One region of the Allobosea sp. OAE752 genome, then DNA from elsewhere that is predicted to be linked to it. Evidence: predicted binding sites of a transcription regulator. Region 1 holds the regulator's gene; the other holds the start of a gene.
What was found. Region 1 encodes PhoB, which activates phosphate uptake and scavenging genes when phosphate is short. Its sites were predicted from a motif close to TGTCATNNANCTGTCAT; they were not measured.

Region 2: phnC (phosphonate ABC transporter ATP-binding protein) is a predicted target of PhoB. The motif match lies at 4,469-4,485, and genes of this name have one in related genera.

Annotation. Positions count from the first base shown of each region.
Region 1 covers NZ_JBNPXO010000003.1:167,907-173,314, forward strand. The annotation lists gene GGC47_RS09960 (LysR substrate-binding domain-containing protein) at 1-417, shown strand, start outside; gene GGC47_RS09965 (SpoIIAA family protein) at 474-860, shown strand; gene phoB (phosphate regulon transcriptional regulator PhoB) at 913-1,611, opposite strand; gene phoU (phosphate signaling complex protein PhoU) at 1,624-2,343, opposite strand; gene pstB (phosphate ABC transporter ATP-binding protein PstB) at 2,366-3,172, opposite strand; gene pstA (phosphate ABC transporter permease PstA) at 3,212-4,093, opposite strand; gene pstC (phosphate ABC transporter permease subunit PstC) at 4,112-5,083, opposite strand; gene pstS (phosphate ABC transporter substrate-binding protein PstS) at 5,257-5,408, opposite strand, start outside.
Region 2 covers NZ_JBNPXO010000006.1:116,292-121,699, forward strand. The annotation lists gene GGC47_RS17195 (alpha/beta fold hydrolase) at 1-710, shown strand, start outside; gene phnE (phosphonate ABC transporter, permease protein PhnE) at 724-1,572, opposite strand; gene phnE (phosphonate ABC transporter, permease protein PhnE) at 1,575-2,456, opposite strand; gene phnD (phosphonate ABC transporter substrate-binding protein) at 2,562-3,476, opposite strand; gene phnC (phosphonate ABC transporter ATP-binding protein) at 3,548-4,366, opposite strand; gene GGC47_RS17220 (efflux RND transporter periplasmic adaptor subunit) at 4,800-5,408, shown strand, end outside.

The DNA.
Region 1 (5,408 bases):
GCCCTCGTCGCCGCGCCCGAATTGCTGGAGCGCATGGGCGGTTTCCGCCGCGCCGCCGACATCCAGAAGATGACGCTGCTGCAGCATTACCAGATGCCGGCCTTCTGGGCCGAGTTCACCGAGGCGCATGGCCTGCGCGGCGCGGTGCCGGCCCATACCGTCCGATACGGCTATTACTCCGTCATCATCCGCGCCGCGGTCGCGGGGCTCGGCGTCGCGCTGGCGCCACGCTGCTATGTCGCCGAGGAACTGGCTTCGGGCGCATTGGTCAACCCGCTCGATATCGGCTTCACCAGCGTCACCGGCTGCTGGCTGACCCGCCGCCTGGACCAGCCCTCGCGCCCCGGCCTCGACGCCTTCATCGCCTGGCTGAGGACGGAGGCCGCGGCTTTCGACGCGGCGACGCGAGCAGCCTGAGCGCCCGCAACCTCCCGGCCGGCCATGCGTTGACATCGGCACAGGAGGAGGCCGCCATGATCACCATTCTTCCGGCTCCCGACCATGTTCTCGCCATCGCGTTCAGCGGCACCATCGAGCCGGCCGATATCGAGCGCGTCGCCGCCGATGTCGAAGACCGGCTGAGCCGGCACGAGAAGGTCGCGATCCTCGCCGATATCACCGCCTTCGACGACATGACCTTCGCCGCCGCCTGGAAGGACGCGCGCTACAGCTTCGGCAAGCTCTGGGAACTCAGGCGCTTCCCCAAGGAGGCGATCATCGTCGAGAAGGGCTGGCTCGATCGCGTCGCGCGGCTCTTCGCCCCGGTGGTCCCCTTCGTCGAGATCCGCACCTTCCCGCCGGCCGAGCGCGAAGCCGCGCTGGCCTGGGCCGCCGATATCGAGGGCGGCCCCGACACCTGAAGCACGGGCGCTGCGAGCCGGGGCTCGGCTCGCGTGTCAGCTCCGGCGGCGGTCAGCTTCTGGCGAACGTCTCGTCGAAGGCATAGCCCGCGCCGCGCACGGTCCGGAGCGGGTCCTTGGCGTCGGCAGGCGTGATCGCCTTGCGCAGGCGGCCGACATGCACGTCGACGGTGCGCTCGTCGATATAGACGTCCCGGCCCCAGACGGCGTCGAGGAGCTGGGCGCGGGAATAGACGCGGCCCGGTGCCTGCATCAGGAACTCGAGCAGGCGGAACTCGGTCGGCCCCAGATGCAGCTCGCTGCCGGCGCGGCGGACGCGCCGGGTGGTGCGGTCGAGCTCAAGGTCGCCCGCCTGCAGAAGACCGGCGACATGGCCGGGCTTCGCCCGGCGCAGCAGCGCCTGGATGCGCGCCGTCAGCTCCGGCAGGGAGAACGGCTTCACGACATAGTCGTCGGCGCCGGTCGCGAGCCCGCGCACCCGCTCGGTCTCCTCGCCGCGCGCCGTCAACATGATGATCGGCACCCGCTCGGTGTCGCGCCGCGAGCGCAGCCGGCGGCAGAGCTCGATGCCGGAAAGGCCCGGCAGCATCCAGTCCAGCAGCACCAGATCGGGCGTGTGGTCGCGCAGATGCAGTTCGGCGTCGTCCCCCCGCGCCACGCTGTCGACCTCGAAGCCCTCGGCTTCGAGGTTGTAGCGCAGCAGCAGGGTGAGAGGCTCTTCGTCCTCGACGATCAGGATGCGTGCCGCCATGATTCCTTAGCCTCAGCTACCCGTGATCGCCTCGACCTCGATATTGGTCGTGTCGAGCTTCGGCCGGTTCGCGTCGAGCGAGTCACCGGTGATGAGATAGTGGATCGTCTCGGCGATGTTGGTGGTGTGGTCGCCGATGCGCTCGATGTTCTTGGCGCAGAACAGGAGATGCGTGCAGAAGGTGATGTTGCGCGGATCTTCCATCATATAGGTCAGGAGCTCGCGGAACAGCGAGGTGTAGAGCGCGTCGATCTCGTCGTCGCGGCGCCAGACCTCGAGCGCCTTCTGCTCGTTGCCGGCGGCATAGGCGTCGAGCACGTCCTTGAGCTGCGCCTGAACGAGGCGGCTGATGTGCTCCAGCCCGACCACGGCGCGGTGCGGCGGCTGGAACTGCCCGGAGATGGCGACGGCGCGCTTGGCGATGTTCTTGGCGAGATCGCCGACACGCTCGACATCCGCCGCGATGCGGATGGCGGAGATCAGCTCGCGCAGATCGTTGGCCAGCGGCTGGCGCCGGGCGATGGTCAGCACCGCCTTCTCCTCGACCTCGCGCTGGAGATTGTCGAGGCGCTGATCGGCGGAGATGATCTTCTGGGCCAGCGTGGTGTCGCGGCGCACCAGCGCCACGGTCGCATCGCCGAGCATGCGCTCGGCCATCCCGCCCATTTCGGCGAGGCTGCGGCGAAGGCCTTCGAGATCGGCGTCGTAGGAGCGGACGATATGGTCGGTCATGGGGTTCCTCCTCCGTCGCCGCTCAGCCGAACCGGCCGGTGACGTAATCCTGCGTCTGCTTCTTCGCCGGGTTCATGAAGATCGTGTTGGTCGGCGCGAACTCGATGACCTCGCCGAGATACATGAAGGCCGTGTACTGCGAGATGCGCGCCGCCTGCTGCATGTTGTGCGTCACGATGGCGATGGTGAAGTCGCTCTTGAGCTGCTCCAGCAGGTCCTCGATCTTGCCGGTCGAGATCGGGTCGAGCGCCGAGGTCGGCTCGTCGAACAGGATCACTTCCGGCTTCTGCGCGATGGTGCGCGCGATGCACAGGCGCTGCTGCTGGCCGCCGGAGAGGCCCATGCCGGAGCTCTTCAGCTTGTCCTTGACCTCGTCCCAGAGCGCGGCGCGGCGCAGTGCGCCCTCGACGCGGTCGTCGAGCTCCGACTTCGGCGGCTTCTCGTAGAGGCGGATGCCGAAGGCGACGTTGTCGTAGATCGACATCGGGAACGGCGTCGGCTTCTGGAACACCATGCCGACGCGCGAGCGCAGCTCGTTCACATCGACGTCGTTGGAGATGATGTTGCGTCCGTCGAGCATGATCTCGCCGGTCGCCTTCTGCTCCGGATAGAGCGAGTAGATCCGGTTGAAGATGCGCAGCAGGGTCGACTTGCCGCAGCCCGAAGGCCCGATCAGCGCCGTGACATGGCGGTCACGGAAGTCGAGATTGATGTTCTTCAGCGCCTTGTGCTCGCCGTAGTAGAAATCGAGGTTTTTCACCGCGATCCGGACGGGAGCCTCGGCATCGAGCGACTGCGGGGAGAGTTCAAGGGTCGAAAGCATCGACATGGTCCTCAAGGTCGGGCGCGACCGGGCTGGATTCAAGTCTTATTTGCCGCCGGCGACGACGCGCCGGGCGATGATCGAGAGCAGCAGGATCGAGATCGTGATGATCAGCGAACCAGCCCAGGCGAGTTGCTGCCAGTTCTCGTAAGGGGCGGAGGCGAACTGGTAGATCGTGACCGGCAGGTTGGAAACGCCGCCGACGAGATTGGGCGAGAACCAGAAATTGTTGTTCAGCGCGGTGAAGATCAGCGGCGCCGTCTCGCCGGCGATGCGGGCGAGTGCCAGCAGGATGCCAGTGACCATGCCGGCCTTCGCCGCGCGCCAGGTCACGCTGGTGATGACGACGGAAGGCGGCGCGCCGAGCGCCGAGCCTGCCTCGCGCAGCGGGCCGGGCACGAGGCTGAGCATGTCCTCGGTGGTGCGCACGATGACCGGGATCGCGATGATGCCGAGCGCGACGCCGCCGGCCCAGCCGGAATAGCCGCGGAAGGGCTCGACCAGGATGACGTAGACGAACAGGCCGATCAGGATCGACGGCGCCGAAAGCAGGATGTCGTTGATGAAGCGGATGATGTTGGCGAGCTTGGAGCCGCGGCCGTATTCCGCCAGCCAGGTGCCGGCGAGCACGCCGATCGGCGTCGCCACCGCAATGCCCAGGAAGGTCAGCACGATCGAGCCGACGATGGCGTTGGCGAGGCCGCCGCCCTCGGAGCCCGGCCCGGGCGTGACATGGGTGAAGGTCGCGAGCGAGAGCCCGCCGATGCCCTTCACCAGCAGCATGCCGAGAATCCAGAACAGCACGAAGATGGCGCAGAAGGTGAAGCCGGTGGCGATGACCTTCATCGCGCGGTCGGCGGTGCGGCGCGACTGGCGCACGCGCCCCCAGGCGATGTGCGATGCGGCCGGTGCGGAAGAGGTGGACATGCTCATCTGACCCAGACCTCAGAATTTCTTGACCCGGGCGACCAGCAGCCGCGCGATGACGAGGACGACGAAGGTGACGAAGAACAGGATGCAGCCCAGCGCGATCAGCGAATTGAGCTGCAGGCCCATCGCCTCGTTGAACTCGTTGGCGATGCGCGAGGCTATGGTCGAGCCGGGGTCGAGGATCGAGGCCGAGAGCCGGTTGGCGTTGCCGACCACGAAGGTCACCGCCATCGTCTCGCCGAGCGCACGGCCGAGCCCGAGCATGATCGCGCCGATGATCGAGACGCCGGCCTGCGGCACCAGCACATGGCGCACGACTTCCCAGGTGGTCGCCCCAATTCCATAGGCGCTCTCGCGCAGCACCGAGGGGATCTGCTCCAGCATGTCGCGGGTGATCGAGGCGATGAAGGGCACGATCATGAAGGCGAGGATGATGCCCGCGGTGAAGATGCCGAGGCCCGAGGGCGAGCGCGAATAGAGCACCGTGCCGACGATCGGGATGCCCTCGACGATATTCGAGAGCGGGATCTGGACATAGGCCGCGAAGAGCGGCGCGAAGACGAACAGCCCCCACATGCCGTAGATGATCGAGGGTACGGCGGCGAGCAGCTCGATCGCGGTCGCGACCGGCCGCTTGAACCAGGGCGGGGCGAGCTGCGTCAGGAACACGGCGATGCCGAGCGAGAGCGGCACGCCGATGACGAGCGCGATCAGCGCCGTCGAGAGCGTGCCGACGATCGCCGGCCAGGCGCCGTACTGCTCGTTCTGCGTATCCCAGACGCTGGAGGTGATGAAGCCGAGGCCGAATTCGCGGAAGGCGGGCCAGCCGCCGACGATCATCGAGAGCATGATGCCGGCGAGCAGCACCAGCACCAGCAGCGCCGCGAGGAAGCTCGCATTGCGGAAGACGAGGTCGAAGGTCGCCTTCGGCGTCTTCCGGATCACCGGTGCCGGGGGAATGCTTTTCATGTCGGTTACGGCGGTCATTCCGCGAGGCTCCGATAATGTCGCCGAGGCTGCTCGAGCCGGTCCGGTTCGATCGGCCTCAGCCCTCATCCTGAAGAGCCTCCGGTGCCGCGACCGGCGGCTCCTCAGGATGAAGGCTGAGCGTGGTCGGGCAAGGCGGGATAACCCGCCTCGCCCTGTCGGTCAGGCTGCGATCAGAAGATCGGCTTGCCGGAGTTGTCGGTCACGCCCTTCCAGGCGGCGCGGACCTCGTCCTTGACGTTGGCCGGGAGCGGCACGTAGTCGAGATCGCTCGCCAGCTTGTCGCCGCTCTTGTAGGCCCAGTCGAAGAACTTCAGCGCGGCCT
Region 2 (5,408 bases), on a different contig from region 1:
TCCCGCGCTATAACTACGAGGATCTGGTCGAGGCGCAGTATCGGCTCGTCACGGAAGGGCTCGGCCTGCGCCATCTGCGGCTCGTGCTCGGCAATTCGATGGGCGGCATGCATGGCTGGCTCTGGGGCGTCAAATATCCCGGCTTCATGGACGCGATCGTGCCGATGGCCTCGCAGCCTACCGAGATGTCCAGCCGCAACTGGATGATGCGGCGGATGATCATCGATGCCGTTCGCAACGACCCGGAGTGGAAAGGCGGCGACTATAGCGCGCAGCCCACGGCCTTCCGCGTCGCCAACGTCTTCTTCGGCATCGCCACCAGCGGCGGCACGCTCGCCTACCAGCAGATGGCGCCGACCCGCGAGGCAGCCGACAAGCTCCTCGACGGGCGGCTCAAGGCGCCGTTCGATGCCGATGCCAACGACTTCTTGTATCAGTGGGATGCCTCGCGGGACTACAACCCCGCGCCCAGGCTGGGCTCGATCAAGGCAGCGGTGCTGGCGATCAATTCCGCCGATGACGAGCGCAACCCACCCGAAACCGGCGTCATGGAGCGAGAACTCAAGCGTCTTCCGAATGCAAAGCTGCTGTTGATCCCGGCGAGCGCTGAGACGCGCGGCCATGGCACGACGGGGATGGCGAAGTTCTGGGCCAAGGATCTGGCCGCCTGGCTGCCGACTGTGCCGCGCCGGCCGGCCGGAGCCGAGTGAGGCGACGCCTCGCTCAGACCGCCCGCTTGCCGATGATGGCGAAGCGCAGCTTGCTCGACAGGAAGTCGATGGCGGAGACCGCGACGAGGATCAGCAGGATCAGGAAGGAGGTCTGCTGCCATTCCAGCGTGCGGATGGTCTCCGCGAGATAGAGGCCGATGCCGCCGGCGCCGACGATGCCGATGATCGTCGAGGAGCGCGTGTTCGACTCGATGAAGTACAGCACCTGGCTCGCGATCACCGGCAGCACCTGCGGCAGCAGGCCGAAGCGGATCTCATGGCTCTTGCCGCCGCCGACCGAGGCGATGCCCTCGACCGCCTTGCGGTCGGCCGCCTCGATCGCCTCCGAGTAGAGCTTGCCGAAGGCGCCGAAATCGGCGGTCATGATGGCGAGCATGCCGGCGAAGGGGCCGAGACCCACGACATTGATCCAGATCAGCGCCCAGATCAGCGCGTCGACGCCGCGGATCGTGTCGAGCGAGCGGCGCGCGAGGAAGTGGACGATGCGGTTGGCGACGACATTGCGGGCGGCGATGAAGCCGAGCGGCAGGGCAAGGATGGCCGCCAGCACCGTGCCGAGGAAGGCGATGGCGATCGTCTCGAACAGCGCCTGAACGAAGATCAGGGCCTTCGCCCAGGAGCCGGGATCGGGCGGCAGCATCAGCGCGACGAAGGAGCCGAGATTGCCGAAGCCGGCCAGCACCCGCCAGAGCGTCGTCTCCAGCGTCGTCAGCCCGTAGAGGAAGAGGCCGAGGATGAAGACGACGGTCGCGATGGTGAAGAACCGCGTCCGGGTCGATCCGCGGATGGCGGCGGCGTGGCGCTGCAGGATGTCGCTGCGCTCGGTCGCGGAGATGGCGATGCTCACGAGCGGCTCTCCAGGCTGAGGAGGGCGTGGCGCAGCCGCTCCGTGCCGAGGTCGATCAGCATCACCGCCAGGATGATCAGGAGCATGATGGCGCTGACATCGGTGTAGTAGAATTTGCGGATGGCCTCGATCAGGTCCTGGCCGATGCCGCCGGCGCCGACGAAGCCCATGATCGAGGCGCCGCGCACATTGATCTCGAAGCGCAGCAGGGCGTAGCTCGCGAAGTTGGAGAGCACCTGCGGCATCACGGCGAAGCGCACCACCTGCCACCAGCTTCCGCCGGTCGCGGTGATGCCGTCGACGGGCTTCAGGTCGATGTTCTCGACGACCTCGGAGAAGAGCTTGCCGAGCGCGCCCATGGTGTGGATGGCGATGGCGAGCACGCCGGGCAGCGGCCCCAGCCCGAAGGCGATGACGAAGATCAGCGCGAAGACGATCTCGGGGACGGTGCGGCAGAATTCGAGATAACGGCGCACCGCGAAGCGCAGCCAGGGCGCGCGGCCGAGATTGGCGGCGGCGGCGAAGCAGAAGAGGAAGGCGCCGGCCGCGCCCAGGATGGTGCCGACATAGGCGATCAGCACGGTCTGCCAGAGCAGCCTCAGCCAGCGCGCCAGGCCCCAGTACCATTCGGCGAGGTCGGAGCCGAGGCTGGCGAGGCGCAGCGTCGGCAGCGTCTGCCAGATATAGTTCGGGAAGCGGTGGATATTCTCGATGAGCGTGCCGAGCCTGACCTCGGCTCCAACAGCGGAAAGCCAGACGCAGATCGCGAAGACGGCGATGCCGACCAGCATCTGGCGGCGCTTGCTCGCGGCGGCCTGCCGGTAGCTTTCGGCATGGGCCGTGATGGCCGGGTCGTTACGGTCGATCGCGAGGGTCATGGAGGCTGCCCGTGGAGAAGGGCGTCATTCTCGGGCCCGCGGCGCGCGGACCCGAGAAGCTCTTTGAAGAGATGCTCGGGGCAAGCCCGAGCATGACGGGCTGAATTACGACGACTTCTTCTTGCGCAGCGAGTCGACGAAGGTGATGAGCTCGATGACCGGGTCGTAGGCCTTGTTGTCGACGGCGACGAGCGGGCCCTGCTTGCCTTCATAGATCTTGTCGAAGGCGGCCTTGTCCTTGGTGGCGAGGTTGAGGACGGCGTCGCGGATCTTGGCCTTGAGGTCCTCAGGCAGGTCCGAGAGATAGGCCATCGGCGAGTTCACGATCTGCTCGGACTTGTAGATGATCCGGAAGTCCTCGGCCTTGGCCATGTTCTTGCGGGCCATGCGCAGCAGGTTCGACTCGTTCTCGTCGTTCCACCAGTTCGCGGCGACGTCGACGGTGCCCTGCTGCAGCGCGATGATCGCGTTCTCGTGGCTGCCGGTATAGACGACCTTGGAGAAGAAGGTCTCCGGGTCGATCTTCATCTTGTCGAGAACGAAGCGCGGCACGTTGTTGCCCGAGGTGGAGTTCGGGTCGACGAGGCCGAGGTTCTTGCCCTTGAGGTCCTCGATCTTCTGGTAGGGCGAATCCTTCTTCACGTAGAAGACGGAGTGATAGCCCTTGGTGCCGTCGAGATTGGTCTCGATCGCGAAGGCGTCGACCTTGACGCCGGTGACGCGGGCGCGGGCGAAGGAAGCCGGGCCGTACATGCCGATCTGGATGTTGCCGGCGCGCTGGCCCTCGATGATCGCGGCGTAGTCATTGGCGACGCGCAGCGTCACCTTGGTGCCGAGCTCCTTCGAGAGATAGTTCACGAAGGGGGTGTAGCGGTCGACGACGCCCGAGGCGTTCTCGGCCGGGATGATGGCGAAGACGAGCTCCGGATACTTCGCCTTCCAGTCCTGGGCGAAAGCCGGGGTGGCGGCGACGGCGAGGCCGGCGGCGGCGAGCTTCAGGGTATGGCGACGGGTCAGCATGCGGTCTGCTCCTTTGGGTGCGGGTCTTCGGGTTAGGCTCGTCTTCTCGCGGCTGGCGGCGCGGCGGCCGCTCAGGCGATCTTCTGCTTGGCGCGCTTGGCTTCGGAGGCGGCGATGGCGTCGAGCGCGTCCAGGGCCTCGGCGCCGGCATCCTTCGCTTCGATGCCGTAGAGTTCGGCCGCGACCTCGCGGGTCAGCGCCTGCGGCACGTCGTCGAAGACGACCTTGCCGGCGGCCATGCCGATCAGCCGGTCGCAGTATTTCGCCGCGATATCGAGGTCGTGCAGGTTGCACATCACGGTGATGCCGTGCTCGCGGTTGATGCGGAACAGCGCGTCCATCACGACCTGGGTGTTGCGCGGGTCGAGCGAGGCGATCGGCTCGTCGGCCAGGATGATGCGCGGCTCCTGGACCAGAGCGCGGGCGATGGCGACGCGCTGCTGCTGGCCGCCCGACAGGGTCTCGGCGCGCTGGGCGAGGAGATGGGCCATGTCGAGCCGCTCGAGCGCGGCGATGGCGCGGATCTTGTCGTCGGTGGAGAAGCTCTTCACCAGCGTCAGCGCGGGCGAGCGGTGGTTGAGCCGGCCGAGCAGCACGTTGGTGAGCACGTCGAGGCGGCCGACGAGGTTGAATTGCTGGAAGATCATCGCGGTGTCGCGGCGCCAGCGCCGGAGCGCGGTGCCCTTCAGCGCCGTGATGTCGCGCTCCTCGCAGATGATGCGCCCGGCGCTCGGCTCGGCGAGCCGGTTGAGCATGCGCAGCAGCGTCGATTTGCCGGCTCCGGACCGGCCGATGACGCCGACCATCTCGCCGTTGGGGATCGACAGCGAGACATTGTCGACGGCGTTCTTGTCGCCGAAGCGCTTCACCAGGCCTTCGATGCGCAACATGAAAGGTTCTCGAACATGACATTTCGCACGATGGCGACACCGGGCCGGCCGGAGCCGTCGGAGCCAAGATTCATGCATGGGAAGAAGCGCTATCGGCCGGAGATGACAGCGGCGTGACGGCGGGCGGCCGCTGTGCGGCTCCGAACGGCCTTTCACGGGGCCGGGCCGGCCAACATTTTCGTGAGGTCGGTAAAATGCGCTTGGACGATGGGTGACTTATCGGCAGGATGAGGATGGATGCCTGCGTGCGGCAGAGGCGCCGTATCGGCGCGTCGCGCCCCGGCAGGTATCTTGCATAGGTGCCTAAAGGCGCCGGATCGATGCGGCGGCGGCGCAAAAACATGCGTTTTTGTGCCGCTGTGGCGTGCCGGCATCTTAGCAAGGCCTTTCGTTCCATTTAAGACCAACCGGCGGCAACGGAGCCCCCAGCCTGATGAAGCGGTTCGTTCTCCTTCTCCTCGTTGCCGGCCTGGCAGGCGGCGGGTATTACGGCTACCGGATGCGTCTGGCCGGCAGCCAGCCGGCCCAGGCCAGCGTGGCGCCGACGGCGCGTGCGGCGGTGCCGGTGGAGGTCGCCTCCGTCGAGATCATGACGGTCAGCGAGGAGGTCGAGGCGCTCGGCACTTTGGCCGCCGACGAATCCGTCGTCATCGCCCCCGAGATCGCCGGCCGCGTCGTCTCGCTCGGCTTCAGGGAAGGCGAGCCGGTCAAGGCCGGGCAGGAGCTGGTCAAGCTCGACACCGCGATCCTCGATGCCGAGCTCAAGCAGGCGATGGCCGATCTCGGCCTCGCCCGCGACACCAACGAGCGTCTGAGGGGGCTGGTCTCGCGCGGTTCGGGAACGCAGGTCGCGCTCGACGAATCCGCGGCGAAGCTCGCCTCGACTGAGGCCCGCGTCCAGCTCGCCAAGGCCAAGCTCGCGCAATCGACCATCCTCTCGCCGTTCAACGGCGTGGTCGGCCTGCGCGCGGTCGGCGTCGGCGACTATGTCCCGGTCGGCAAGCCGCTGATCACCCTGACCAGCGTCGACCCGATCAAGATC